DNA from 3 places in the uncultured Bacillus sp. genome. Region 3 is predicted to be linked to each of the others. Evidence: riboswitches for the same ligand, from Rfam matches in the RefSeq annotation. Region 3 holds a riboswitch; each other region holds the start of a gene.

Region 1 (10,020 bases), on a different contig from region 3:
CAGACAATGCATCCTGTTTTCTCGGAAGCAGCGACATGTTCACTGAACCGTCTTCTTTTACTTGAATCACCCTTCCCGTGATTCTTGAGCCGAGTCTTGGCTCTTCTTTTCTTTCTGACGGATGGATAAAACCGCGGATCCCGTCGTCTGTGATGATGAATGAACCCGTTGCGATTAATCTGTACACCGTACCTGACAGCTCTTTATTCATCAGATCTTCTGAAGCGTCGGTAAACAGTTCGCTGATGATATCTTCCGGCGCTGGTTTCGCAAACATGCGCCCCCGGTTCGTCACTTTCAGCATACAGTATAGTTTATCCCCTTTTTGCGGCCAGACATCCTCGTATGGCGGCAAATGCTCAGTTGCAACAAGCGCGTCCTTAGATAAGCCGACATCAACGAAAACGCCCATATCTTCCACTTTATCCACCACTTCGACCCAGCCGTACTCATCAGCGCTGATGACCGGAATTTTCATCGTGGCCGCAAGTCTTTCCTGCTGGTCGACGTATATAAAGACCTCTACCTCATCCCTATCTTCGATATCCTCAGTTATTTCACTGTTATGTAAGAGAATCGTATCTTCTCCGTCGGTTAAAAAGTAACCGAAGTCAGTTTGGTGATCTATACTCAAGGTTAATTGCTGCCCTGGTCTCATGCTATCGTCCTTCCTGTTCCGCTTATTTTTCTGCGGATTCTGTTAACATTTTTTCCAATCATCTCAAATTGATTCTTTGTTCTGTTGGAAGTTTCTCTTTATTCTACTATAATCAACACATAAGTTAAATGTTATGGAGGTTTTCTTATGGCAAAAGAAAGTTCATTTGATATTGTATCCAAGGTGGAATTGCCCGAAGTGCTAAATGCGATCCAAATCGCACTGAAAGAAATCAGCACACGCTATGACTTTAAAGGAAGCAAAAGCGACATTTCTTTAGATAAAGAGGAGCTTGTCCTCGTTTCTGATGACGAATTTAAATTAAGCCAGTTGAAAGATGTGCTGGTCAGTAAATTGATTAAACGAAACGTGCCGACAAAAAACATTGATTACGGCAAGGTTGAAAGCGCGTCAGGCGGAACGGTGCGCCAGCGTGCAAAGCTTGTTCAAGGCATTGACAAGGACAACGCCAAAAAAATCAATACCATCATCAAAAATTCCGGACTGAAAGTAAAGTCTCAAGTGCAGGATGATCAAGTGCGCGTCACTGGAAAAAACAAGGATGACCTGCAGCAGATCATCACAGCAGTACGCGGCGCAGATCTGCCAATTGACGTTCAATTTATTAATTTCAGATAAATTTTCTGAATCCTATTGATTATTGTCTTTATTTTCGGTAAATTTGGAGAAAGGGAAAATGCCAGTTTTCTTTAGAGCACTTCCTGAACACAAAAATTTCATATCCGTTCTTATCAAGAGAAGCAGAGGGACTGGCCCGACGAAGCTTCAGCAACCGGTGTAATGGCAATCAGCCATGACCAAGGTGCTAAATCCAGCAAGCTCGAACAGCTTGGAAGATAAGAAGAGACAAAATCACTGACAAAGTCTTCTTCTTAAGAGGACTTTTTTTATTTCTCTTTTTTCCTTGCTGAATGTGAATAAAGGAGGCAGACAATGGGACTTTTAGAAGATTTGCAAAAACAGGTGTTAATCGGTGACGGTGCCATGGGGACGCTCCTCTACTCCTATGGCATTGACAGATGCTTTGAGGAGCTCAACATTTCAAAGCCGGAGGAAATTCAGCGCATACATAAAGCGTACGTTGAGGCTGGAGCCAACATCATTCAAACAAATACGTACGGGGCCAATTATATTAAACTATCCAGACACGGGCTTGAGGATGACATCAAAAAAATGAATCAGGAGGCGGTAAAAATCGCGCGGGCTTCAGCAGGCGATGCGTACGTGCTGGGGACAATGGGCGGCATCCGCACCTTTAATAAAAATGCGTACAGCCTTGACGAAATCAAACGCAGCTTTCGCGAACAGCTGTACCTGCTGCTGCATGAAGAGCCGGATGGGCTGCTGTTAGAAACGTATTACGATTTGGAAGAAGCCCGTGAAGTGCTGAAAATCGCGCGCAAAGAGACTAGCCTTCCGATTATGCTTAATGTCTCCATGCATGAGCAAGGTGTACTGCAGGACGGAACACCGCTTTCTGAAGCATTGCGATCGATTGCGGATCTCGGGGCTGATATCGTCGGCATTAACTGCCGGCTCGGCCCTTATCACATGATTGAAGCGCTTAGCGAAGTGCCGATTTTTGATGACGTGTTCTTATCAGTTTATCCGAACAGCAGTCTTCCCTCGCTTGAAGAAGGCCGGCTCGTCTATGAAACAGACGACACGTATTTTCAAAACAGCGCGTCAGAATTCCGCAAGCAAGGCGCACGGATTATCGGCGGCTGCTGCGGCACCACGCCGAATCACATCCGGGCGATGGCGGAAGCGGTTGGCGGGCTTGCTCCGATTACAGATAAAGAAGTCAAAACCCGGCCTAAGGAATTCATTTCTGTTCAGGATGAGCGGACAGAACCGGGCCTGAATGAGATCGCAGCGAAAAAACGCTCCATTATCGTAGAGCTGGATCCACCAAAAAAATTGAGCTTTGACAAATTTCTGTCCGCCGCTGCTGAATTAAAAGAAGCGGGAATCGACGCCCTGACCCTCGCTGACAATTCCCTGGCTACTCCGCGGATCAGCAATGTTGCCTGCGGCGCCCTTGTGAAGCAACAGCTCGATATGCGCTCCCTTGTCCATATTACGTGCCGTGACCGAAACATTATCGGCTTGCAGTCACATTTAATGGGCCTTGATACGTTAGGGCTGAATGACGTGCTGGCCATTACCGGCGATCCTTCTAAGATCGGGGATTTTCCGGGTGCGACGTCTGTGTATGATTTAACATCCTTTGATTTAATCAGGCTGATCAAACAATTCAACGAAGGACTGTCCCTGTCTGGAAAACCGCTTGGCAAGAAAACGAATTTCTCAGTCGCCGCCGCATTTAATCCTAACGTCCGCCATCTGGATAAAGCGGTAAAACGGCTGGAGAAAAAAATAGATTGCGGCGCCGATTATTTTGTTTCACAGCCTGTCTATTCCGAGCAGCAGCTTGTCGATATCCATAACGAAACAAAGCATCTGAAGACACCGGTCTATATCGGCATTATGCCGCTCACAAGCAGCCGAAATGCTGAATTCATCCACAATGAAATTCCGGGCATTAAGCTATCTGACTCTATTCGCGAAAAAATGGCTCTCGCCGGCGAGGATAAAGAGAAACAAAAAGCGGAAGGCCTTGCGATTGCACGCTCCCTGTTGGATACGGCATGCGAGCTGTTTAACGGCATCTACTTGATTACGCCTTTTCTCAGATCTGACTTAACCGCCGAGCTCACTTCGTACATTCAGCAAAAAGATGAGCAGCGCCAAAATATCTATTTGCATTAATACCTAGAAGACTGCCTGAGCCAATCGGGCGGTCTTTTTCAATGTAATTCGTGTTACGATAAAAGAAAATCAGTTTATGAGGAGGAACATCATGCTCGAAGTTAAAGCCATTTCTGCGGAAGATACTTACGACATCCGGCACCGCATCCTGCGTCCCCATCAATCCATCGAACAATGCAAATATGAACAGGATCATGCGGAAGGCGCCTTTCATCTCGGTGTGTTTTATGAAGGAACGCTGATCAGCATCGCTTCTTTTTCCCCTCAAAATCAGCCATTATTAACGGAATCCCCTGCATATCGGCTGAGAGGCATGGCGACGCTTGAAGGATATCGCGAGCAAAAAGCCGGAAGCACGCTGATCAAATATGCGGAGCAAAAACTGGCAGACAGAGGCGTACAGGCGGTCTGGTGCAATGCAAGACAACATGTCAAAGGCTACTACGCAAAGCTTGGCTGGAAAGATCTTGGCGAACCGTTTGAGATTCCCGGCATCGGCACTCATGTTGTCATGTACAAAACATTCGGAACAAGCAGGTGACCCGTATGAAGGTAATGGATGAGCTGATTGAGCTTAATGAAGAACATACCCCCGGACTATTGCGGCTTTGCAGGCAAGCCGGGTGGCCTGATTATGGCGAACAAGAGCTGGCATTGCTTGTCCAACAGGGGCGCTTTTTCGGTTATCAAAATGTCCGCGGAGACATTATTTCCTGCATCGGCTTGTTTTTGTTTGGCCGTCTTGCCTCTATCGGACTCGTCATCGTAGACAAAGAATACAAACGGCTCGGTCTCGGACGGCGGATGGTGAACGCGTGTATCAGCCAAACGGATGAAAGCACCGCTATCAGGCTTTGCGCCACAAAAGAAGGTTTGCCGCTTTATGAGAAAGCGGGTTTTCAAACAGCGGGTTCAGTCCGAAAGTACAGCTGTCACCGTTTTCAACCGATTGAAAACCAAGATCATCTTGATGCTGAACTGACGGCCTTTAGAGAACAAGACTTTCAAGAATTAGCCGCGGCCGATCTGGCTGCCTTTGGCGGAGATCGAACAAACCTTCTTCAGCAGCTTATTTCCACTTCAGAGGAATGCGTCATCGCCCGAAACAATGAGGGACATCTGATTGGCTACGGCCTATCTGTACAGACACCTGCCAATCTGAAATTCGGCCCCATCATCGCCCCATCATCAGACGTGGCTGCACAATTCATCAACAGGCTGGCCGCCGGCAAACAAGGTCCGTTGCGCATCGATATACCGGGTGAACACACATCTTTGCATGGCAGGCTGATGGAAATGGGATTTCATGCAGACGATGAGCCTCCGCTTATGCTTTACCGGAAAAAGAAGCTTCCTATCCAAAATGGACACTTATATGCGTTGATTTCACAGGCTCTCGGTTAATCCTCTTTTTTCCCGAACAGGTATTTTCTGTTCGGTTTTTTTACTGTCTAAACGTTGAATAAACGAAGCTATCAGGGACATTCTAAGCAGAAGAAAAGGAGTGTGCTCTGAGATGGAATCATCAAAACAAAATAACGGAATGACGATTGTCGCAATCGGTTCAATCCCTTTAATATTAACACTTGGAAACTCGATGCTTATTCCGATTTTGCCAAAAATGAAATCTGAACTTCATTTATCACAATTTCAAGTCAGTCTCGTGATCACAGTATTTTCCTTGATTGCGGCGTTTGCGATTCCGATTGTCGGTTATCTCGCTGACCGATTCTCAAGGAAAGTCATCATTATCCCTTGCTTATTTTTGTATGGTGCCGGCGGCTTATTAGCCGGGTTTGCGGCAGGTTTTTTTGACAATGCGTACCCTTGGATCATGGCAGGACGGGCGCTTCAGGGAATCGGGGCAGCCGGGACCGGCCCGATCGCCATGGCACTGTCAGGGGATCTGTTTAAAGGCGCCCAGGAAAGCAAGGTGCTCGGCCTCGTTGAAGCTTCAAACGGCATGGGGAAAGTGCTTTCGCCGATCATCGGCTCGCTTATCGCCCTGCTTGTCTGGTATGGCGCATTTTTTGCCTTCCCAGTATTTTGTATCATTTCAATTGTGCTGACTTGGATTTTTATTAAAGAAAAGAAAAAGGAAAAAGAACCGCCCCCGATCGGAAAATATGCGAAAGGGCTCTTAAGTGTTTTTAAACATGAAGGCAGATGGCTGTTTACCGCTTATTTAGCCGGGGCGACCTGCCTGTTTACTTTATTCGGCATCCTGTTTTATCTATCAGATGTCTTAGAAAAAACATACGATACCGACGGCGTCAAAAAAGGCTTGATTTTGGCGATCCCGCTTTTGGTCATGTGTGTAACGTCTTATACAACCGGTAGCAAAATTGGCCAAAAGCAATCGTTAATGAAAAAGCTGATCGTACTCGGATTGGCATTCATGACCGTGTCTTACGCGGCACTGTCATTCATTGAGAACCTTGTCCTATTTATCAGTGTTCTCGTGTTGAGCAGTATCGGTTCAGGACTTGTTCTTCCTTGTGTGAACAGCTTTATTACCGGAGCTGTCGGGAAAGAAAGACGGGGATTTGTGACTTCGCTCTACGGATCGGTTCGTTTCTTAGGGGTTGCCATCGGGCCTCCGATTTTCGGCCGCCTGATGCAATGGTCCAGACCCGGCATGTTTTTGAGCATAGCGGGATTGACGCTTGTTGTCGGCATTCTCGTGATTTTGCTGATCCATGTGAATCAAAACAAAGAAGAAACAAAAGAAAAAGAAGATCCTAAAATGGCAGGCAATCGGCTTCAGCCGGCTGAGGAAAGGTAGCATCCAATTTGAAAATCGAACGGGTTGATACTTTTCCGCTTTTGCATCGATTAGAAGAGCCGTACGGTGACGCAAACGGGTTTAAACAATATCGAACTTGCTATCTCATCAGAATTGTCACAGAAAGCGGAATTGACGGCTGGGGAGAATGCGTTGATTGGCTCCCGGCTCTCCATATCGGTTTTACCAAACGGATCATTCCCTTTCTTTTAGGAAAACAGGCCGGCAGCCGCCTGCCATTAGTGCGCACGATTCAAAAATGGCATCAGCGCGCGGCCTCCGCTGTAAGCATGGCGCTGACAGAAATTGCGGCTAAAGCTGCGGATTGTTCTATTTGCGAACTATGGGGCGGGCAGTACAGAGAAGAGATCCCTGTATACGCCTCCTTCCAATCGTATTCAGACCTGCCGCAATGGATCAGCCGTTCGGTTTCCAACGTTGAAGCCCAGTTAAAAAAGGGCTTTAAGCAAATCAAAGTCAAAATCGGCGGGACTTCTTTCGAGGAAGATGTCCGGCACATCAGTGCGCTGCAGCATACGGTCGGCAGCTCCATTGCGTTGATTCTGGACGCAAACCAAAGCTACGATGCAGCAACAGCTATGAAATGGGAACGCTATTTCTCAACATGGACGAATATCGGCTGGTTCGAGGAGCCTTTGCCCTTTGATCAGCCGCAGGATTACGCTTTGCTGCGCAGCCGTTTATCTGTTCCTGTTGCCGGTGGAGAAAATATGAAAAGCGCGGCGAAATTTGCCTCCCTCCTTTCACAGCGCTGCTTGGATATCATTCAGCCCGATGTTATGCATGTCAACGGGATCGATGAGTTTCGGGACTGCCTCCAACTCGCGCGTAATTTCGGCGTCCGAGCGTCCGCCCATGCATATGACGGATCGCTTTCACGGCTATATGCTTTATTTTCGCAAGCCTGTCTGCCTCCATGGTCTAAAATGGAGAAAGATCAAATTGAACCGATTGAGTGGGACGTCATGAAGAATCCTTTTACAGATCTCGTCAGCCTTCAGCCTTCAAAAGGAATGGTCCACATCCCGAAAGGAAAAGGCATTGGAACAGAGATCAATATGGAGATCATTCATCGCTACAAGTGGGATGGTTCAGCATATTAAGCTGAGCCATTTCTTTATTTGCAGACATAAATGATGGACAGCCTCATAAAATGGAAACAGCGGACAAGTCTTTTCATAAAGGAGCAAATGACTTAATGGCTGAACTGCTGATGAAAGCAAAACTCACTTTTATGATTGTCGTAGGCGGCGTATTACAGGGACTCGGCATGTCCTTGTTTTTATTTCCACATGATATTCCGACAGGCGGGGCAGCAGGTATTGCGGTGCTGCTGCATTATCTGTTTCAAATTCCACATGGCTTTTCAGTGTGGGCAGTGAATGTTTCGATGCTTTTTACTGCTTTAAAATGGCTGGAGATGAGAACATTCACCGGCACCCTTGCTTCGATCACCGTCACCTCTGTCTCGGTATTAATATTTGATGTCGTTTTTCCGGATATCACATCAAACCTGTGGCTTGATTTGGCAAGCGGCGCTGTTTTATTGGGACTCGGCATCGGACTTTTATACAAATACAAAATTTCGAACGGAGGATTCGGGGCTCTTGCTCTGATGATTTCCATCTACCGCGGCGGGAATCCTGGAACGATCCTGCTCATCATGAATTGCATCATTTTTATGGTTACTGCGTCTATTATTGCCTGGGGCATCGTCATTCAAGCCCTGATATGCCAAGTCATATCGACAAGAGTCATCGACTTCATCTATAACATCCGTCTGACTTCACTTCCCTATCTCACGCCTATGTACCGCCATAAAAAATAATAGGCAGAGGCTCTCTTCATGGCGAGAGCCCCGCAGCCGCTGTTTTACAAATAAAAGGTATCGGATCTTAGCCCTAAGCGCAGTGTCTCTAACGCGATGGCATCATGAAAGGGGATATTGGCCAGATTCACATTCGGCCCAATCCTTTGAATAAACCCTTGCTGGAGCGTTTTGTTCGGCGCTTCAAAAATCAGCCTGGTGATATCAATATTTGAGGAAATGATGTCATCAACAATTTGAAACCGGACATCGCCGCTGCTGGAACAGATCCCTCCTGTCCCGCTTTCCCTTGCCTCTGTAATCACTTTTTCCGCGCCCGCTTCCATATCCTCAACGATATACTCAAGCCATTCCTCAGAGCTTTGCCGGCTTGATAATTCCGCATCCTTGCTGCCCACCTCACTGAGCACAAGAAATTCATCAGAAAAATCGGCAATGTAAGCCGCTTTCTCTTTATTCGTCATCGGGAGCGTACCGTTTGAAATCTCAATATATTCACAGCCGAAATAGGTACAGTATCGATGAAATTCATTCACTTTTTTCTGGCTTACATATTTCTCAAACAATGTGCCGCCAAAGAAAAATTTAATGTCATGCTCTTTGAGCGAGCTGATTTTTTCTTCAAGATCTTTCGTAAGTAATGATGTGCCCCAGCCGAATTTCACAAAATCAATATAGTCGGACGCCCCGGCTATTACATCTTTAAAAAATTGCAAGGGGTAGCCGTTATCAATTAAAATGGTCTGCCCGGTTTCTCTCGGCTTGCTTGTTCTCACTGGCAATTCTAGTGAAAAATCATTCATATTATGACCCTCTCTATCGTTGGAACTTCTCTTTCTTGTTTCACTTTCATCACGAAATCGCCTGTCAGTTCTTTTGTACAGTATGATATGTCTTCCGGATCAAACAATGGCTGGCTGCGGTCAAAAAATTTCTCTGCAACAGAAGAGCGTTTTATTCTTTCAATTACCCCCGCAGCCGTTACAGCATTTGTCCCTTCAATGATGCCTTTGATATACTCCGCACACGCCATGTCGTCATCACCTGACGGGTGGGAAGCAACAATGTTCATGACACAATCCTTTACGGCGAGTGTTTTCACATGCTCTGCCGTTGTTTTGGCGTTGGAGAATCCAGTTACGAACAGATGCTTGGCGTTCAGCGCCCCTAACGCCGCTGTGACGCCGTTTGTTGTTTTCTGGATCAAACGCTTATCCGCCATATCCTGCATCGCCATGCGTTTTGGAGAATTATCTAAATCAAATCCGCTGATACCGACCCCCTTTTCCTCTCCCGTCAATACGTAATCCGGATAACTGTCTTTCAGCGCAAAGGCTTCCTCTGCTGTTCCGACCAATAAAATCTCTTTCGCTCCGCCGATAAACGCATAATGGGCGACCGTAAAGGCTCTGATGACATCAATGACGATGTTAATATCCGCCGGGGCAAGCGAATGATGATGCCCCTGATAAATGGTAATCGGCATAATACCTCTCCTTGGGCATAAAAACCATTTTGCTTAAAGCATATTCAGCCGGTCTCTTAATGGTTCCGCCCCCTCATTTTAGGCGCCGCCGCACCTAAAAACCCTGAACGTTTATGCGAAAAATGAATAGTCTGCCTATAACTCGATCAATAGATAAGAAAACAGACAGATACAAACGGGGGGAAAATCTTGAACGAACAAATCATCACATATCACACATGGAACGACACGCTGTCCAAACAGATAACGGATCAATTGATCGATGAGCTTGATGTGTTGAAATGGGCTTACCGAATATACGGGGAAAAGATTGTGTACGCGTGCAGCTTTGGCGCAGAAGGGATGGTGCTTCTTGACCTCATATCAAAAATCAACAAAAACGCGCACATCATCTTTTTGGATACAGGGCTGCATTTTCAGGAAACATATGAGCTGATCGAGACCGTCAA
Region 2 (10,020 bases), on a different contig from region 3:
GAGGCCGTCATAGCGATCAAAGCCGCAGCGAAAATCATCATATTTACTCCGTAATAATCGTATGAACTGACACCGCCCGCTCCAAAGCTGTTTTTCGTAACAAAGCCCATGACCAGAATGAGAACGAATGGAAAAGCCGTATTGGCGATCACGAGAACCGGATTCCTTACAATATTCATAAGATCAAACGTTATCAATTTTAACAAACTCATTTTGCTCTCCTAATCTCTTAAATTTCTTCCCGTCAGCTCTAAAAATACCGTTTCTAACGATGCCTCTTTTTTGTTCATGCTTAGGATGCCGCACCCTTGGGCCCCCAATTCTGCTATGATTTCACTCAGGTGATCTTGGTTCTGCCGAACGGTCACTTTTAGTTGTTGGTCTGAGAAATCAACTCCTGTCACTCCTTTGACCTCTCTAATTGAGTTTTTATTTAATTGCTGAGCATGTGTCAGTTGAAAAGCATATGTCATTTCTTTATTCACTTCTCTATATAGCTCATCTTTTGTTCCATTGGCAATGATTTTTCCTTCATTCATGATGATAATGCGATCTGAAATAGCCTCGGCTTCTTCCATATAGTGTGTTGAGTAAATAATGCTCGCGCCTCTTCTCTTCAGCTCTTTTATCGATTCCAAAATGTGATGCCGAGATTGCGGATCGATTCCTACTGTCGGCTCATCCATGATAATCAGTTTCGGCTGATGGGCAATGGCGCACGCAATGTTTAATCTTCTTTTCATCCCGCCAGAAAACGTCTTAGGCTTGTCATCTTTCCTGTCATAAAGCTGTACAAGCTCCAAAGCCTCTTTTACTCGGCTTTTCAGTTCTTCTCCTTTAAGCGAATAAAGGCTCGCAAAAAAACGAACATTTTTCTCAGCGGAAATTTCCTCATAAATCGCGATATCTTGAGGCACAATCCCGATGCCTTTCTTCACTCAACATGTTGTCTATTTTCATTCAGAAAAATTTTATATCCGCTATTCAATGAAGATCAAGCGTTGGAAGCCGCTAAGAATCTATTTTGGGAGAAAGGCTACGAAGCCATTTCTTTAAGCGACTTAACAGCCAAAATGGGGATTCAAAGCCCGAGTATTTACTCAGCCTTTTTGCGATAAAAAACAGCTATTTGAAGCGGTGCTACGGAAATATTCGCAAGCCCATTCCACTTCTGTGTGAGCCAGACTGGATAATCACTCATCCGTAAAAGAAGCATTCCGCTCCTTTTTTGAAGGTCTGATTGCAGAAGAATACGAAGAAGAAACAAATCGCGCAGCTGTTTCAGCCTCAGCACGGTGGTAGAACTCATCCCCCAAGATAAAACCTACGAATCTCTCACTCGAGAGCATCAAATATCTCTTGCAGCCATTTTTCAAGATACGATCTAAAAAGGGATTCGTTCAGGCGAGTTAAAAAGCGAGATTAACGCTGAACAAACGGCGCAGACCTTTATTTTGTTTCTCATCGGGTTGACTGTGATGATGAAACCCCGCTCCGATCAGCCATTTCTACAGCATTCCGTATCGTAAATCCTTACATTACTGAACAAATGATAAAAAGCGCCCTGAGACAGGGCGCTTTCTGATTAGGATGCATATTGAGGAGACGTTTCCTCCTTCACTGCTTTTTCCTCAGGTATATGAATGCATTTCGTCATGACTGCACTCGCAAGGTAAAGAACCGCAAAGATCCAGACGACGCCTTGCGCACCGACGAGACCGATGAACAGCCAAGCGAGCGCAGGACCGACAAACGCTGATAAACCTGCAGCCAAATTCAATACAGACATGGCCGCTCCTTTGTCTTTTCCGGCCACCGTCGGCACAATGGCGCCGATCGGCACATAGCCTGCCAACAAACCTCCCCAAATAAAGCCGATCACGCTGACAACCGCTACACTTCCACCGGAGAAAACAGGAGCATAATATAATAGGACGGTGAAAATACCGCAGCCGACTCCGCCAAACCAAATAACGGTATTTTTCCAGCCGAATTTATCGCCGACAATTCCAAAGATAAGGTTAAACACAATGTTTCCCAGAAAAATCGTTCCCCAAATCTGCAGCCACACATTGGTTGAAATTCCGTGCTGAGCCATGTGTATCGGCAAAAAGACTGGGAAACCATATGTACCAATGCTGTTGATGATTCTGATGATTCCCCCTGTAAGCACCCGCGGATTCGTAAAAAGAATGGTGACCCCTTTTAAAAGTTCCTCGGCTGTTTCTGATCTTTTTCTTTTCTTCTTTTCAAAACGGTCTTTATTGATAAACAATGCGAAGAGAGCACCGAGACATACCCAGAATATAGAGCTCCAAAGCGTATTCAAATAACCGAATGCTTTGATCGCATAGCTTGAGTACCAAGCACCGAACACAAACATGCCCAGGCAATATGCAATCCAAAACCAGCCGACAGCAGTGCTCAGTTTGTTTTGCGGTGTTCTGTAAATGACCCATGTCAAGAAAGAATAAGCAAAAAGCGGGTAGCCTAACCCTTTCACGAAGTAAGTTACATACATCACAGGAAGGTTCAGCTGCTCAAATCCAAACACGATAAAGGCAGCTGTACCGATCACATAAAACAACAGCCCCATAAACATCGTCCGTTTTGCGCCAAATGCTTCGAGACATACACCTGAAAACCAGGAAGCTATGGCAAGCGCAATCCCGTAAATGCTAAAAATTGAAGCGGATTGCTGAACTGTAAGTCCGTTTTCGATCAGAAACGGGCTGAGCCAGCCTTGTTCAAGCCCGTCTCCCATCATAAACAAAACTACACCTAAAAACCCCCAAGCAAGCCGCTTTGGTATTCCAATTTTATCTAACATATCTGTCTCCTCCTTAGATGCTGATATCAATTACCGTATTACCTTATTAAAGCCGAAAATTAGATCATTCCTTAAAACAGCAGCACATTCCGCCTTATATCAACACTTTGCTTTCTGATCCTGAAAAAAAACGCTGTGTTTGCTTCCATTCCTCATATAAAGCCAGTTCGACCCGACAGTCCTGCGGTTCGATCACCCGGACATTTGCTGACATCTCTTCCGTCAATTGAAGGGTTTCGTTGCAAATGACTGCAGCCCCCACGACAGATGCCTGATGATATCCCTCTTGAACATAGACTTTTTTCTGAAGAAGGTCCGCGATATATTGAGTGAGTGCTTTGCTTTGGAATCCTCCTCCGCACACCCAAACATAGTCACGTTCAAACGGAGTAACCTCTGTTAAAATGTCAAAGTTCCATTTGATCGAAAATGCGATCTCTTGCAGTGCTGCACGTACAAAATGTGCTCTCTTTAAATTTGCAGAAAGCGGGGCATCAAAAAGAAATCCGCCTCTCGTTAACGCATTCTTTTCTGCCGATAAGTAAGAACCGAGAGCTGCCACACATGCATTGTCTTCTTTAGCAAGGGCAGAAATCTCTTCCTCCATCACTTCGTACGATTCATTTGGATAAAAAATCTGTTTTAATTTTTGATAATTCAGGCCGGTAATTCCGGGGTTCGTTTCCACAAGCCAATGCCCTTGATCTGTATGGCAGTTCAGCCAGGCTTTATGTTTTGTGTCGCCATGATCAACAGTAATTTTGGTTATTGGCGTTGTTGTCCCTGATACGATGACAATGTCCTCAAGCGCAGCGCCAGTGCTTTTCACAGCCAGCTGTGTATCACCGCCCCCTGCTATAACCTTCGCATTTATAGAAAGGCCTAATTCGGACGCATATTCATTTGTTATCGTTCCAATCGCTGTTCCCGCTCTTACGAGAGACGGAAGGATGGATGGTGAAAAGCCGAATATGCCGCACATCTCTTCTGACCAAGTGTTTTGCTTCACGTCAAACAGCAGGGTTTCGGTTGCCTGCGATGGTTCATATGTCAAAATTCCGCTCAGCTGATATGTCACCCAATCACTGATGCTTGTAAAGCTAGCAGTCTTTTCCCATAAAGAGGGCTGACGCTGTTTTAAACCATAAAGCTTGAGTGCAGAAAAAAGAGCAGTCGGGAGGCGGCCTGTGCGGCTGTATATCTCTTCCTGATTGGGTATACTCTCCTCCCACTCACGGCCGCGATTATCAATGTTCGGCAGCCCGAGAAAAGAGTCGCCGTTTTGATCGATCAGAACAATCCCCTGTCTTTGACTCGTCGATGTCAAAGCAATAATGTCAATATCACCTGAACGAGAAAGCGCACGTTTTGCCAGTTTCATCACTTGCTTCCACAGCACCTGAGGAGAAAAATAACAGCTGTCCGGGTAAAGCGTCTCGGTGGCATACACGATGTCCTCCCTTTCAACCGTTTGAACGCTACCCGATACACTCATGACCGCTACTCTCGCATTCCCTGTGCCGATATCAAAAACGAGATAGCCTTTTTGTTTTTTCATTCCTCTAACCTCCTTTCTTATACCTCTGTTTTCAGCTCATCTTTGTTATACAATGTCGGAATATTGAGAGTTTTTTCAACCTTCCACCTTTTGAGGGCTTTGTTCAGGATCGTCACGTGATGATCCTCCACTTCAAAGGTTGCTCCAGCGAGATGCGGTGTTGCCAGAACATTAGGCAATGAAATGAATTCGTAATCTGATTTCTCTGGAGGTTCATGATAAAAAACGTCTAAAATCGCTCCTCTGATTTTATGTTCTTTTAGTACAGATAAAAGATCTTCACGGTTTACCACAACCGCTCTTGAAGTATTGACGAAAATCGCACTCTCTTTCATCAGATCAAAACACGTCCGATCAATAAGTCCCAGTGTTTCCTCGGTACGAGGCAGTTGGACTGAAACGATATCACTGTCTGAAAACACCGTTTTAAGAGATACTTTTTCATATAGCGGATGATCGTCTTGTACGTATGGATCGTAATACTTTACTTTACAGTCAAACGCAGTCAGCAGTTTTGCAATCCTTTGCCCAACCGCGCCGAACCCCACCATGCCGACCGTTTTTCCCGTTAATTCGTTCCCTTTAAATTTGGCATAAGCCTGCAAGTAATCGCTGTCCCATTTCCCATCCTTCAGCCATTGATTAGAGGTGCTGGTATGGCGGAGAAAGGAAATCACATGACCGATAAACATTTCAGCAACCGCTTGTGCATTCCGCCCGGGTGTATAAAAAATGGGTATGTCTCTTTTTGACGCTGCGGCCACATCCACATTGGAGGGCATTCCTCTGCACACACCGACAAATGAAAGTTCTGGAACAGATGCAAATACGCTGTCTGTTACTTGATCAAGCTCAGTAATCAAGCCTATCGCATGTGTTTCTTTTAGTAGCTGAATGAGTTCATCTTCCCGGTATGCCCGGCCTTGTTCCTTCCAGGAATGATAAGTGACTGAGCCGAACAATTTTTCAACCTCTTTTCGTCCTTCTTCGTTGTACGGTGCTGTAATCAAAACCGTCATGGTGCAAAACATCCTTTTCATCATATTTTTTCATAAAAAAAATCTCTTTCCGAAGATGGAAAGAGATTCATGTATAAGCGTGCCCTGTTTACAGACAGACGCCGGTATAAACCTTGCTTTCCTATCTTTCAAGCTGACGCTTGCTGGAATTGGCACAATAATGTTGCCGAGGTTTCATAGGGCCAGTCCCTCCACCTCTCTGGATAGAAAATGTTGAGTATGTAATTTTCAGAATGAAGAATACGTTTATCATAAAGAAGTCTCAGATTGATGTCAATCTCTTTTTTTCAGAATTGACGTTATCATCCGAAATGTTATAATTCTTACAATATATCTAACTAGAGAGAGGAACTGGGCCATGAAATCTTTTGCCACACAACAAAACGGCATTTTTAAATCCGTTTGCTCGCTTGACTGCCCGGATCAGTGCGGATTGTTAATACATAAAAAAGACGGAAAAATTGTGAGAGTCCAAGGTGATCCTGATCATCCTGTCACAGCCGGAAACATATGCAACAAAGTCCGAAACATGACAGAGCGCATCTATGATGAAAAGCGGCTGACTACACCTCTCAAACGGACAGGTGCGAAAGGCCGGGCAATATTTGAACCGATTTCTTGGAAAGAGGCGATCGATACCATCACCTCCCGCTGGAAACAGCTGATTGATGAAGAGGGTGCTGAAAGCATACTTCCTTACAGTTTTTACGGTAATATGGGCAAATTAACAGCTGAAGGAATGGACCGCCGTTTCTTTTACCGCATGGGCTCAAGCCAGCTTGAACGGACGATTTGCAGCAAAGCGGGATCTGAAGGCTATAAATATACGATGGGTATAAGTGCGGGAATCGATCCCGAGGAAACCATTCATACGAAACTATTTATTTTTTGGGGAATCAACGCGGTCAGCACAAATATGCACCAAATTACCATCGCCCAAAAAGCACGAAAACAAGGTGCCAAAATTGTCGTGATTGATGTTCATAAAAACCAGACAGGACGTCTCGCAGATTGGTTTATTCCCATAAAACCCGGAACCGACAGCGCACTTGCTCTTGGCATCATGCACATCTTATTTAAAGAAAACCTTCATGATGAAGCATTTCTGTCTGAATACACGGTCGGCTATGAAGAGCTCCGTGAACACGTGAAACAGTATGATCCAGAAAAGGTATCACTGATCACCGGTGTCAGTACCGAAGATATTTATCAGCTGGCAAGAATGTACGGCGAAACCTCCCCTGCTTTTATTAGAATCGGAAACGGACTCCAACACCACGATAACGGCGGGATGATTGTACGGACGATTGCCTGTCTTCCGGCAATCACCGGCCAATGGCTGCACACAGGGGGCGGTGCAATTAAGCATAACAGCGGAATTTTAGAATATAACACAAATGCCTTGCAGCGGTCTGACTTGCTGAAGGGTCGCACACCGAGATCGTTTAATATGAATCAGCTGGGCAAAGTGCTTTTGGAAACAGATCCGCCAATTCGTTCTCTTTTTATTTACGGGACAAATCCGGCCGTTGTCGCGCCAGAAGCGAATAAAGTCAGACAGGGCTTGCTGCGGGAAGACTTGTTTACTGTGGTTCATGATTTATTTTTAACGGAAACGGCTGCATATGCGGACATTGTACTGCCTGCAACATCCGCTTTTGAAAACACTGATTTTTATACATCCTACTGGCACCATTACATCCAGCTTCAGCAGCCGGTGATTGAGAAATATGGAGAAAGTAAGTCTAACACTGAGGTGTTCCGATTACTGGCTGAAGCAATGGGATTCACAGACAAGGAGCTCAAAGATTCAGATGAAGAATTAATCCGCCAGGCGCTTGACCATCCAGATAATCCGTATTTGACGGAGATTGATTATGATTCACTTTCTAAGCATTCATTTATGAAAGCGAAACGCGAAAAGCCGCTGTTTCCAGGCGAACTTCCGACTCCAAGCGGAAAAATAGAATTATATTCAGAGAAAATGAAACAAGCCGGTTTCCCGGCTTTACCGACACATACGCCTCTTACATGCGATGACGAATATCCGTTTATGTATGTTCCGGGGCCAAACCATAATTTCTTAAACTCAACGTTTTCCAACAATGCAAAGCACATCAAGCTTGAAAAGACGCCAAAGCTCTTTATCAACACAAAAGATGCTGAAGAATATGGGATCGTTGACGGGGATCCTGTACGAATTTGGAACGGCCGGGGAGAATGCGAGCTGGCCGCTGCAGTCGGAGAACAGGTGCTGCCCGGTGTCGTAGTCAGCCAAGGGTTATGGGCGGATGAACCAGGAAAAAAACAGCTTGTAAACGCGCTTACCCCAGACCGCTTGTCCGATATGGGAGGCGGGGCCACCTTTTTTTCAGGACGTGTACAGATTGAAAAAGCATGAACGAAAAAACCGCCCAGAGCACGTTCTGGCGTTTTTTTTTGGTTGATAATGAAACCCGGAGTATGCCAAGCCCGTATAACATAACATCGACATAATGGAGGTTTGCATATGGACGTTTTTTTAGGAATCGGTGTTGCTTTGGCTGGCTATTTTATCGGTGAAGGCTTAAAGCAAATGAACCATCCAAAAGCATATGAAAAAAGTGATACCTATCTTATAAAAGAACGAGATATTCACTTTTACATCGGACATTTTTTAGGAATAACGACAACTGAGGCAAAACAGTTAGCCGGAGACATGACAGACATTCCATACATTGAAATAAACGGAAAAAAATATGTACAGAAACATCTATTAAAAGAATGGACATTCACATTAGTTGAGAAACATCAGGATGAATAAAGCAAATCTGAGGAGAGCAAGATTCATTGTCACGCTCTCCTTAGTTCAGATGTATAGTCAGCTGATCATCCTCTCATTTCATACATCGATTCTATTTTAAGTAAACTTGTAAAGATACATTCTGATTGCCGTAAGACCAAACGATGTTTTCAATTTTGAGGTTCTGGCTGAATGTTTCAATCCATACCTGTTTTGAGTTTAATAAAGCGGACAATTGCGCTGAGTTAAGCGTCACTTTTTCAACCTGCTCGTTTTTTTGATACACAAATACTACTTTTATTGTATCTCCGTCTTTCGCCATATTCATCTTCAATGTCTCCCCTTTATGATAAGTAGAATGCCGTGCCTTCCCATTTTTCTAAAACGTGAACCAGATTCACTTTATTTGCCCGTTTAGCTGCACACGTTTATAAAGGATTAGAGAATCCCAAAACCAGTACATCACTGCTGATGCCATACTTAACATATAATAAATATTTGATTGGAATATCCATGATATTGAAGCAGGCTCATTGATAACATAAAACAGGAATACAGCAATAAAAGCGATTATACTGTAAAGCGATAGATACATTAGACTGAATGTTCTCGCTGTTTTCTGCAAAATCATTTGCAGCGGAAAAGCAAAAAGACCAAACATCATAAAACCATATAATAAAGCAAGTGCTCCTGTGAATAAAGCGATCATCGGCATGTGATAAGTGACGAGTGATAAAATCCGAAAAACAAACCAAAGGAAAGGCTGGATAGTCCTAACGTCATAAGCTGATATGATACCATTTTGTTCATTTTTTCACCTCCTAATTATTTAATGGTGGCTGTTATGTTTACATGCAGATTCCTTCCCTAACCTGTCCTTATCTCCGCTTCTTTTTCAAACGTTTTGTACAGTGTTTCCCAGCTTTAGTCAGCTTCTTCATATACGAAGTGTGCTAATAAAATGTTTCAAAAACGACCGGGGTAAAGCTGACTCTCTTGTCTTAATGGGAAAGAGTCAACGAAAAAAAGCGAATGAATACCTGCCTAACAGACAGAATAAGAAGAGTTGATATTCAACACTTTTCGTAAAGGGGTGACACCAATGAGTAAAAAAGGAATTCAAAATTCAAGTATTGAGCAAATAAGAAATGACCATGAGACTGAAACAGCTTTTAAAGTAGATGATCCTAAAAAACATGGTTCTGATCCTAAAAGAACGAAATAAGTTTCGTCTTAATCCCATATGACACAGTTAAATTTTAATAATCTGGAGTGAGTAAAGTGACTCAAAAAAATGGAGCAGACAGACCGGATGACTACAAAAGATTTTCTTCAATTGACAAGGACTATGATTTTCAGCAGACTTTAAATGAAAGTGGTAAGACAGAAGATGCAAACGCTGAAACTCAAACTCATAATAAAGAAAATATGAATGACACTACAGATGTGGCTGGAAAATATTTTGATCCCTCAGATTATAAAGGAACCACGCAATTGGAAAAAGGATTGGCTGAAACTCATGAACAAGTCAGCGATGACTATTTTGAAGGGACTATTGATCAAAATTTGGACTAGTCATTTAAAACGGAGCTAACTTTAAAGAAGTAAGTTAGTTCCGTTTTTACAGTGTAAATGCATGTCAATGCTAAATCATACCAGCTTCCTATATTGAGAAAGCTTAAAACCCCACCGAATAAGATGGGGTTTTAACCTACTTAATATTTAAAACGATGAATAACGGTTTGAAGCTCTTCCGCCAACTGGGATAGAGACTCTGCAGCATAAGAGATTTCCTCGATTGAATGAAGCTGTTCCTGTGATGATTTTGCAA
Region 3 (10,020 bases):
AAATTATTAATTGACGCAGAACGGTACGAAGAAGCGGAACGCGATATCCATGAAGCGCTGCGACATTATCCGGATTATTGCACGCTTCACTATTATAAAGGGATCGTCATGTATCAGCTTAAAAAAGTCAGAGAAGCGATTGCAGCGTTTGAAGCTTGCCTGCAAACCAATAATGAAAACCATCAGTACGTACAGGTGAAGGGGGCAGCCGATTTTAGATCAAGCTGCTGGCTCGGTGTCTGCCATGCTGAATTGCGTCAGCATATGACTGCTGTTTTGTATTTGCAAAAAGCGCTGAATGCCAACCCGAAGTGCGTCCGGGCACAGCGGCTTCTCAGCGAATTAACAAAGGATCAGGCCGCACATGCCTGATCCTTTTAATATTCTTTCTTATTGGCAAAATCCCGCCATGCCTGAAACGGGGATAAATGCTCCGTCAGTGTCACTTGATAAAAGGGGATCGTTCTTTCTTCAGCAGGTTTATCAATTTCTTCATAAATGAATGAATCATCAAAACCGGCTTCAGCAGCGTCTGTGTGCTCCGCTGCATAGTAAACGGCTTTGGGCCGGGCCCAGTAGATGGCGCCCAAGCACATGGGGCATGGCTCACAACTCGTATACAAAATGCAGTCATCAAGCTGGAATGTTCCAAGTGCTTTGCAGGCGTTCCGAATAGCTGTCACTTCCGCATGGGCGGTCGGATCATTGCTTGTTGTGACATTGTTCTGCCCCTCGGCAATAATGGATCCGTCTTTCACAATAAGGGCTCCGAAAGGCCCGCCAACTCCTGCATTCACTCCATCACGAGCAAGATCGACAGCCCGTTTTAAAAATGTTTCATGATTCATCCCAAACCCTCCTGTCAATTGAGTGTTATAAGTATAGCCGAAAAAGGGGCAAAGAACATTCTCGAAAAAGTGCAAAATAAACAAAGTATTTGGGTGATTTGCTAAGATAAGAGGAGAATAGAGGAGGGGTAATCATGCTGCATTTATATATTGCCAGACACGGACAGACCCAATGGAACGTAGAAAAACGGATGCAGGGCTGGCTGGATTCTGATTTAACAGAACTTGGACTGTACAACGCCCGCGCTCTTGGGGAGCGTCTGAAGGATATTGAATTGAATCAGGTATACATCAGCCCGAGCAAGCGGACAGAAGAGACAGCAAAAACCATACTGGGATCGCGCAGGCCCCCGCTGGTGATAGATCATATATTCAGAGAAATGTCACTGGGCTCATGGGAAGGGAAAAAACAAGAGGATATTGAAAGGGACGAACCAGATCTTTTTCATGCTTATTTTCATTATCCCGAAGCTTATCGCCAGCAGGGATGTGAAACGTTTTTTGACTTTGAAAACCGGGTAAGGCTGGCTCTCCAAACGATTTTAGACAGCCATTCTTCCGGTAATGTTCTCTTGGTTACCCATTCTGTCTTTATATTAATGCTGTTAAATATCATAAAGGGAAGACGCGTTCATGACATATGGAATTCTGCTTACATACATGATACCTCAATGAGCCTTGTGGAATTTGATGAAAATGGAACAGCCAAAATATTAATAGAAGGGGACGGGAAGCATCGGAAACCGATTTCCGCTTTCTAATAGAAAAAACCATCTGCCAAAGACAGATGGTTTCTATTTTATACAAGCTGTGTCTGCTGAGCTCTTGCCTGTTTTGCGGCTTCAACCATGTTTTTCAATGCGGCAACCGTTTCTTCCTGCTGTCTTGTTTTCAATCCGCAGTCTGGGTTTACCCAGAAGCGGTCAGTCGGGCAGACGGCAAGTGCATCAACGATAATGTTGTACATTTCTTCAGTTGACGGCACACGAGGGCTGTGAATGTCATATACACCAAGGCCGAGCCCTTTCAAATACGGATGGTCTTTTAAATAATCTAAAAATCCTCCGTGGCTTCTGCTGTGTTCGATTGTAATCACATCGGCATCAAGATCATTGATCGTATCGACGATGTCTTCGAAGTTGCTGTAGCACATATGTGTATGAATTTGCGTCTCGTTTTTCACGGAAGAAGTGGTTAATCTGAATGCTTCTGCCGCCCAAGTCAAATACTCATTCCAATCTTCGGTTTTTAATGGAAGGCCTTCGCGCAACGCCGGTTCATCTACTTGAATAATTTGAATGCCTGCGTCTTCAAGCGCTTTTACTTCTTTACGAAGGGCAAGCCCGATTTGGAAGGCGATTTCTTTTCTCGAAATGTCGTTTCGAGGGAAGGACCAGTTTAAGATTGTAACAGGACCGGTCAGCATTCCTTTCACATGCTTGGATGTCAGGGACTGTGCATATACCGTGTCTTTCACTGTCATCGGTTCAATAAATTCAACATCTCCGTAAATGACTGGCGGGCGGACACAGCGTGAGCCGTATGATTGAACCCAAGCGTATTTTGTGAAGGCAAAGCCGGCCAGCTTTTCACCGAAGTATTCGACCATGTCTGTCCGTTCAAATTCACCGTGCACAAGCACATCAAGCTCCAATTCTTCCTGAATATCAATCCATCGTTTTGTTTCTGTATTGATAAAGTCTTGGTACTGTTCATCAGACCACTCATTTTTCCGCCATTTTTGGCGTGCGCTCCGCACTTCAGCAGACTGCGGGAAGCTTCCGATCGTAGTCGTCGGCAAAAGCGGAAGGCCGAGAGATTCATTTTGCAGGGCTAAACGTTCCTCAAAAGGAATCGGGCGTTTGAAGTCTTTATCGCTTAATTGCTCAAGCTCTTTCTTTTGTTCAGAATTCGCGCTAGTTGCAAACTGTTTGAGCGCCTGAATATCAGCTTTCGCCTGCTGAATCTGTTCGCTGATCGCCGCTTTTCCTGATACTAAACCTTCTTTCAAAGCTGTCAGCTCGGCTAGTTTTTCCTTTGCGTAGGATAATCCGTTTAGCAGATCCTTCTCCAAATGCTCATCAGGGTGCTTCGCTACCGGGACATGCAGCAGGCTGCTGGAAGGCTGAATCCACAGTTCATCGACTTTTGCAATGCTGAGAATATCAAGAACGGCATCGAGACGTTCTTCAAGATCTGCTTTCCAAATATTGCGTCCGTCGATGACGCCGGCTGCCAGCACTTTATCTGTTGGGAATCCGTGTGTTTTCAGCTGTTCCAGGTTTCTGCCTTTATCGTGAACGAAATCAAGGCCAATTCCCTGTACCGGGTAAGAGATCAGCTCTTCATAAGCATCAACAGAATCAAAATACGTCTGCAAAAGCACATTCAAGGATGAAAGCTCGTTTGTCATGCTTTCAAATAATTCTTTTGCGCCTCGGACATCTTCGGCAGAAGCTGTAACAAGCGCCGGCTCATCGATTTGAACCCATTTTACGCCTTCTTCTTCAAGCTCTTTCAAAAGCTGTACATATAGCGGCACAAGGCGTTTTTGGATCGCTTTTGCTTCAGACGGTTCATAGCCTTTAGCAAGCGTGACGAACGTATAAGGGCCGACAATCACAGGTTTTGTTTCAACGCCGTATTCCTGTTTGATCCGGCGGTAATCTGTGAGCTGTTTGTTTCTTGTCAGGCGGAATTCAATGCTCTCGTCATATTCCGGAACGATGTAATGGTAATTTGTATTAAACCATTTTGTCATTTCACTGGATACAGCGTCTTTTATTCCGCGGGCGATAGCGAAGTATGTATCGGTAGCATCAGTCAAATGTCTGAATCGTTTCGGAATCCAGTTGAAGCTGACTGCTGTGTCGAGTACATGGTCATACTGTGTGAAATCAGAAACAGGCACAACATCAATCTGCTGGTCAATTTGTGTTTTTACTGCGGATAAAAATAGTCCGTCGATTTGCTTTAAAAACGTATCTTTATCAGTGCTGCCTTTCCAATACGCTTCAAGTGCTTTTTTCCATTCTCTGTTCAGTCCAATTCTCGGAAATCCTAAATTCGATGTTTTGATGGTTGTCATTGTTTCTCCTCCTTTATATGTAAAACACTCTCGTTAACCCGCGGATACAGGCTGCTAAGAGGTTTTCCCACAATAAAAAGCCTCTTTCCCATGAGAGAAAGAGGCTTTTCTGCGTAAAACACTGCCTCTCTCATCTCTCAGACACAATCTGATGGAATTAGCACCGTGCCTTATGAGACATCAGTCTCGGCGCGAAAAGCAGTGCGCCCCATTTCACAATGGAATTACGGTCGGTTGCTGTTGGGGTCAAAAGGCCAATCCCTCGCCCAACTCTCGATAAGAGAAAATGTTATTAATTTTTTGAAAAGTTGAATCATTTGTTGGTAATCTTAACAGTAATTCAAATTCGTTGTCAACATAGAATTTGAAATTTGATTGACAATATTTGGTTTATGTTATATAAGAAAAATAATTTTATATGGTCAGCAAATGTGATTGCTCTGCTCTTTCTGCCAGCTCATCAGGAGCGGTTAAATACAGGAATCCATTGCCTGCCAGCGTTTTAGCAATATTAAGCGGAAGTGTCCTGCGGATCAGCTGTGCATAAACCTCAGATTCAGAAAGCTTTCTTTGAAATGATTCTTCTTCATAGCTTTTGATTAAAGCAAGCGCTCCGCTGACATGAGGAGCTGCCATTGAAGTGCCGGTAAGCTTACCGTACTTCTTGTTAGGGAGAGTGGATAAGATATCTTCTCCCGGAGCCACAAGGTCAATCTCTTTATTAGCGTTAGAAAATTCTGATAATTCTCGCGCTACGGAAACAGATCCAACCGCAATGACTTCATTATAAGCCGCAGGGTAGGAAAGCTCTTCTGTTCGTTCGTCCCCGTCACCTTCATTTCCCGCTGCGCACACGACAAGCACTCCGTTTTTGACGGCGTTTTTCACTGCTTCTGCCAGCTCTGGCACATCGCTTGGTCCGCCAAGGGACATTGAGATGATATCGACTTTCTGTTCCACCGCGTAGTTAATGCCGTTAATAATCCATTCGTATTGTCCGCTGCCGTTTTCACCGCCAAGAACCTTCACAATCAATAGGCTTGCCTCAGGCGCGACCCCGGTAATGCCGCCGTTTGAATCATTAGCTGCAATTGTTCCAGCGACGTGTGTGCCATGTCCGTTGTAGTCGGAGATCGCATCTTCCTTGCCGCCGTCATCATCCGTAAAGTTCTTTCCGCCGATGATTTGGTTCTTTAAATCAGGATGGCTTGTGTCGCACCCCGTATCCAATACAGCAATTTTTACATTTTTGCCTTTTACCCCTTTTGCCCACACTTCTGGCGCCTTAATCACTTTAATGCCCTCAGGAAGCTCGTTTACATCCATGATCTGCTCATTCGTCACATACGGGATCAAGCGGATTTCACCATTCATAAAAAAGCCCTCCTTTTTTATGCTTTCAAGTGGATTCAAGGGTGTTGCCTCATATTATATGAAAAAAACAACCGTTCGGACAGAGCCATTTGAAGCATTTTGAAAAAATGGGATACAACCCAAAGAATTAGTAATTTTCAAAATATTGGATGGCTTCAGCATGTATGACTGGGATTCAGCTGTTAGTCAAGTTATAATAGTGTTGGGGAAAGGAGCAGTGTGATGAAACTGAATGAAAAATTATATGCGTTTTTTTCAGAGCATGTGGACCAAATGGCCGAGGAATGGATTGAAACGATGGAGGAAAGTGATCCGAATTCGCTTTACGCCTTACATAATGCATCTGTAACGGAAGAATTGAAAGAGCAGGACAGAGAATTTTACCGGCATCTGAATTACATGTATGTTTTACCGGAAAAACAATTTCTCGAAGAATTTCAAGAGTGGGTCATTGAGCTGACGAACGATCAAAAGCATCTTGACACTCCGGTTCAGTATGTCATTCGGGAGTTTATGAGAAACCGGAGATTATATACGAAGTATTTTGAGAAGTTCGCAGAAGAAAACGAGTCGGCGTTTGAATCGGGAGAGAAACAAAAATGGGCAGATTTGATTGTAAAAGTATTTGATTTTACCATTTATACATTCGTCGATCACGCTGAAATGAATGCCAAACAGCAATTAAACGCCCAAAGAGAAATGATACTAGAATTAAGCTCGCCTGTCATTACACTGAGCAAATCAACAGCTCTGCTTCCGCTTGTCGGTGACATTGATACCGAACGGGCAAAGTTTATTCTGGAAAACACGCTTCAGGCTTGTGCAAAAAGACGCGTGGAGCATCTGTTAATCGATCTGTCAGGTGTTGTGGTGGTTGATACGATGGTAGCACACCAAATCTTTAAATTGATCGAGGCCCTCAATTTGATCGGTGTCAGGTCAACCCTGTCAGGAATCAGGCCTGAAATTGCGCAAACCGCTGTACAGCTGGGAATTGATTTTTCGAATATTACGATTAAAACCAATCTCGCCCAGGCATTAAACTATCATCAATAAGAAAAAATCCGCTATCGCCGATAGCGGATTTTTTATGAGGAAAAACAGAAAGATACGAGAAAAGACCCTGCGAATAATAAGAGAACGAGGCAAAAGAACAGCCAATCGCGCCGGTTGACGGTCAGTGTCCGGTAATATGTCCGTTTTCTGCTTCCTGTAAAACCTTTCGATTCCATCGCCAGCGCTGTCCGTTCCGCTTTTCTAATGGCGCTGGCCAAAAGGGGGATGGTATACCGCTTTAACGCGCTGATTTTCTCAATGAAGCCGCTCTCCGCCGCTCCTCCTCTGATCTTGTGAGCCTGCTGGATCAGCTGGACCTCATCCTTTAAAAGCGGAAGAAAACGAAAGCCTGCAATAACGCCATATGCGAGCTTTGGTGAGAGTTTGCACTGCTGGACAAGGCTCAGCATAAATAAAATCGGATCGGTTGTAAAAACAAACATCATTGATAAGGCGGAAAAGCACAAAATACGAAATCCGAGAGAGATGCCGACAGATACATTATCGCTGTTGATCGAGATAGGGCCGGCTTGAAACAAGAAATTATCCGGTGTTGTCGGAACCTTCCCAAAAACAGCGGCTGTCCATACGCATCCGAATGCCAAAATCAAAAACGGAATCGTAAACAAAAACCATTTTTTCAATGAAATTTTGGCCGCCAATAGGATACCCGCAACGATGATGATATAAAAACACGCAGGAGTGTAAGGATTGTAAATAAACGACAGCATGACAACACAGCAAAAAACGGCTGCTGCTTTCACTGTCGGATTAATGAGATGTAACCGCTGCTTCATCACGCACCTCCTCTTGATATGCCATCCATTCATATAGAAGAGGAAGGGTGAGCTTTGCTTTTTGGACAAGTCCGGTTTCCTGAGAAAATAACTGCGCTGGAGATCCGTCAAAAACCAGGCCTGTATCGTGAAGCACTAGCACGCTGTCGGCATACGAAGACACTAGCTCCATATCGTGTGTAATCATGAGGACAGCGGTTCCTTCTTGCTTAATCCGCTGAATCATGTCCATGCATTCAGCCGCCGTACGGGCGTCCTGGCCAAAGGTTGGTTCGTCTAATAATAAAACCTTTACGTCATGCATGAGCATGGTAGCGACGCTCAGGCGCCGTTTTTGCCCTTGGCTGATTGCAAACGGATGATGATCAGCCAAATGTGCAAGACCGAAACGATGCAGCAGGTGCTGCGCTTTTTTCTCAGTTTCAGCATTTACTTTCTGGCCGAACAGCAGCTCGTCATATACTGTGCCGGCGACGAACTGATGCTCCGGGTTTTGAAAAACAAATCCCATTCGTTTTCGCAGTTCAGTTTCTTTATACGATTGCAGCGGCTTATCATATAGAAGAATCTTTCCGCTTTTCGGCTTCATCAGACGGGCGAGGACGGATAAGAGTGTTGATTTTCCGGTGCCGTTCGGGCCGACAAGCGCCGTCAAAGAGCCTTCGCGCAAGGAAAAGCTGATGTCTTTGAAAATCGTCTGCTGTCCTCTCGTGAACGAAAGGCTGTTGACTTCCAGCACACTCTTCCCGGAAGGAGCTTCATCCTTTTCGGCATGCCCGGTAAAGGGTTCTTTGAAAAGCGTTTCTTTTGATAAAGTAAACGGCATACTGCGTTTTTCCTGCAGGTCACACACTTTTGGAATCGCGATGCCCATTTGCTTTAGAGTTTCCGCTTCGTGCTGAAATAGATCTTCCGTCCGGCCATCGAGCGCTTTTTTGCCTGCTTTGTCCAGCACGATTGTTCTCTCAATCCAAGGCGTCCATTCATCAAGCTGGTGCTCAATGACGAGGAGGCTGAAGCCTTTTTCTTGCTGAAGATCTTTCATCATGTGAACGAACTCCCGAGCTGAATAAGGATCTAATAAAGAAGTTGGCTCATCTAACATAATAAGCTCAGGCTCCATCGCCAAAATACAGGCGAGAGCCACTTTCTGCTTTTGTCCTCCTGACAGTGCAGATATTGTTTTTTCTTTTAAATGGGTAATACGTAATTTTTCTAATACGGCATCAATCTTCTCTGTCATCTCTTCTCTCGGAACCTGCAGATTTTCCAGCCCAAAAGCGATTTCGTCCTCAACCGTCAGCATGCAAAACTGCTGATCCGGGTCCTGAAAGACGACCCCGCAATGCTGAGCAATCGTTTCGGAGGTTTCAGCGTCTGTGACCGGTTTTTGAAATAAAAATACATGTCCGGACTGTATGCCGTCGCAAGCCTCCGGGTAAAGACCGTTTAAACAAAGGGCGAGCGAGCTTTTTCCGCACCCGCTCGGCCCCAGCAATAAAGCGCATTCCCCTTTTTGCAGCGAAAACGAAATGTTTTGAAACACCGGTTTCTCGTCTTCTTCATAAGAGAAGCTGAGCTGGTCAACCGTCAGGAGCTCATCAAAGGCTTGCATGTTCTGATGCCCGCTTCCGTTTCTTTTTCAGTTCCTTTCCGAGTGCCATTCCGTTTAACACACCCGTATAAGCAAGAGAGTCACTGATTGCTTTTCCGAGCAGCCCCGCAAGCAACGCGCCGGAAATCAGACGGATCACAAGCATAATAAGAAGATAACCTGGTGAATAGGCTGCATAGCCAGAAACAAAGAGATCGTAGAAAAAGCTGGCTACTGAAGATCCCATTCCTGCCAGCAGAAGGACAGGCAGAGAGTATACTTTCCAGCGCGTCGCGAGAAATACAGCCTCAGCCCCGAGACCTTGAACAATACCGATGACGATGACCATCGGGCCAGACGGATTTCCCAGCAGGCACTCAACGAGAGCGGCAATGATTTCAGAAACAAGCGCTGCGCCCGGTTTTCGAATAATGTACGCAGCGATGACGGAAACGATAAACCAAATGCCGTAAATCGGTTCATAGGCGATTGGCCCGAACATACCTGCAAGTACGTTTCCGAAATGCGTGAATAATAAATAAACAACGGCAAAAACGATACTGATAACGGACATGATGACAATTTCTTTTACTTTCCAGCTTTTCATTTTATCCCTGCTTTCTGTTTTTTCTTGATGGACTGTTAGCCGAGAGATTCACAGTCATGGTTACGTGGTTTGTTTGCTGTTCAGCCATGCGGAAAACGGCCTCCAGTGTTCTGAACACGTCATGCGCATCCCCGTCAAGCTCACTCGCATAATGGACACCTTGTACGAAGGTGCCTTCTGCTTTCGCAATATCGAGAGCTTCCATGATCAAGCCCATATAATCCGGCTCATTCATCGGATAAAGCGCAAATTGGCACGGCGCTTCCGCGAACAGGCTTCGGACAGCATCTTCATTGACACGCTTATCGTTTACAGAAAGATATGTATCTCCCTGTGTATCGCCCGGGCATCCGATGGAAAACGTCCCGTTCATGACGATGTGTTTTTCGCTGTTCGCCGCATAAAGGTAAATGGCTTTGGCAGCGTCGAATACATGATCAATCGATCCGCGCAAGACTGTGCTGATATGATCTGTTTTCGTCCAAACCTTAGATGTGTCGGTTTTTTTCAGCGCTGACTTGATCACACTGATAAAATCATCCGTCATCGGGTATAAAGAGAACCGAAAACCGGCGATTCTGCTTGTCCCGCAAATATGATCCATTTCTCCGACCTCCTGTTTTTTTGGTAAAATAAAAAACTGCATATCCTAAGGG

Evidence for each region. A riboswitch is a leader RNA that binds a small molecule or an ion and turns the genes downstream of it on or off. The one in region 3 is predicted to bind S-adenosylmethionine.
Region 1: it holds a riboswitch for S-adenosylmethionine, as region 3 does, so the genes downstream of both, Q5C82_RS06560 (bifunctional homocysteine S-methyltransferase/methylenetetrahydrofolate reductase) here and metE (5-methyltetrahydropteroyltriglutamate--homocysteine S-methyltransferase) in region 3, are expected to answer to the same signal.
Region 2: it holds a riboswitch for S-adenosylmethionine, as region 3 does, so the genes downstream of both, Q5C82_RS05465 (2-hydroxyacid dehydrogenase) here and metE (5-methyltetrahydropteroyltriglutamate--homocysteine S-methyltransferase) in region 3, are expected to answer to the same signal.

The regions. Positions count from the first base shown of each region.
Region 1 covers NZ_CATYRA010000003.1:148,705-158,724, forward strand. Annotated here, with positions in the region: partial or broken gene Q5C82_RS06550 (S1 RNA-binding domain-containing protein) at 1-707, opposite strand, end outside; gene Q5C82_RS06555 (YajQ family cyclic di-GMP-binding protein) at 806-1,297, shown strand; SAM riboswitch class I at 1,405-1,522, shown strand; gene Q5C82_RS06560 (bifunctional homocysteine S-methyltransferase/methylenetetrahydrofolate reductase) at 1,613-3,451, shown strand; gene Q5C82_RS06565 (GNAT family N-acetyltransferase) at 3,543-3,992, shown strand; gene Q5C82_RS06570 (GNAT family N-acetyltransferase) at 3,998-4,855, shown strand; gene Q5C82_RS06575 (MFS transporter) at 4,968-6,236, shown strand; gene Q5C82_RS06580 (mandelate racemase/muconate lactonizing enzyme family protein) at 6,245-7,360, shown strand; gene Q5C82_RS06585 (YitT family protein) at 7,456-8,085, shown strand; gene Q5C82_RS06590 (phosphosulfolactate synthase) at 8,130-8,888, opposite strand; gene Q5C82_RS06595 (2-phosphosulfolactate phosphatase) at 8,885-9,571, opposite strand; gene Q5C82_RS06600 (phosphoadenylyl-sulfate reductase) at 9,761-10,020, shown strand, end outside.
Region 2 covers NZ_CATYRA010000002.1:386,556-396,575, forward strand. Annotated here, with positions in the region: gene Q5C82_RS05440 (ABC transporter permease) at 1-212, opposite strand, end outside; gene Q5C82_RS05445 (ABC transporter ATP-binding protein) at 222-938, opposite strand; partial or broken gene Q5C82_RS05450 (TetR/AcrR family transcriptional regulator) at 969-1,529, shown strand; gene Q5C82_RS05455 (MFS transporter) at 1,586-2,830, opposite strand; gene Q5C82_RS05460 (FGGY-family carbohydrate kinase) at 2,925-4,388, opposite strand; gene Q5C82_RS05465 (2-hydroxyacid dehydrogenase) at 4,406-5,431, opposite strand; SAM riboswitch class I at 5,526-5,617, opposite strand; gene Q5C82_RS05470 (molybdopterin oxidoreductase family protein) at 5,766-7,808, shown strand; gene Q5C82_RS05475 (hypothetical protein) at 7,917-8,210, shown strand; gene Q5C82_RS05480 (hypothetical protein) at 8,302-8,517, opposite strand; gene Q5C82_RS05485 (UPF0715 family protein) at 8,587-8,904, opposite strand; gene Q5C82_RS05490 (hypothetical protein) at 9,292-9,414, shown strand; gene Q5C82_RS05495 (YozQ family protein) at 9,471-9,764, shown strand; gene Q5C82_RS05500 (methyl-accepting chemotaxis protein) at 9,905-10,020, opposite strand, start outside.
Region 3 covers NZ_CATYRA010000009.1:111,856-121,875, reverse strand. Annotated here, with positions in the region: gene Q5C82_RS15545 (glycosyltransferase family 2 protein) at 1-372, shown strand, start outside; gene Q5C82_RS15540 (nucleoside deaminase) at 378-848, opposite strand; gene Q5C82_RS15535 (histidine phosphatase family protein) at 983-1,609, shown strand; gene metE (5-methyltetrahydropteroyltriglutamate--homocysteine S-methyltransferase) at 1,648-3,936, opposite strand; SAM riboswitch class I at 4,064-4,219, opposite strand; gene isp (serine protease Isp) at 4,351-5,310, opposite strand; gene rsbRB (RsbT co-antagonist RsbRB) at 5,533-6,366, shown strand; gene thiX (HMP/thiamine ABC transporter permease ThiX) at 6,399-7,163, opposite strand; gene Q5C82_RS15510 (ABC transporter ATP-binding protein) at 7,138-8,778, opposite strand; gene Q5C82_RS15505 (ECF transporter S component) at 8,765-9,364, opposite strand; gene thiU (HMP/thiamine ABC transporter substrate-binding protein ThiU) at 9,366-9,968, opposite strand.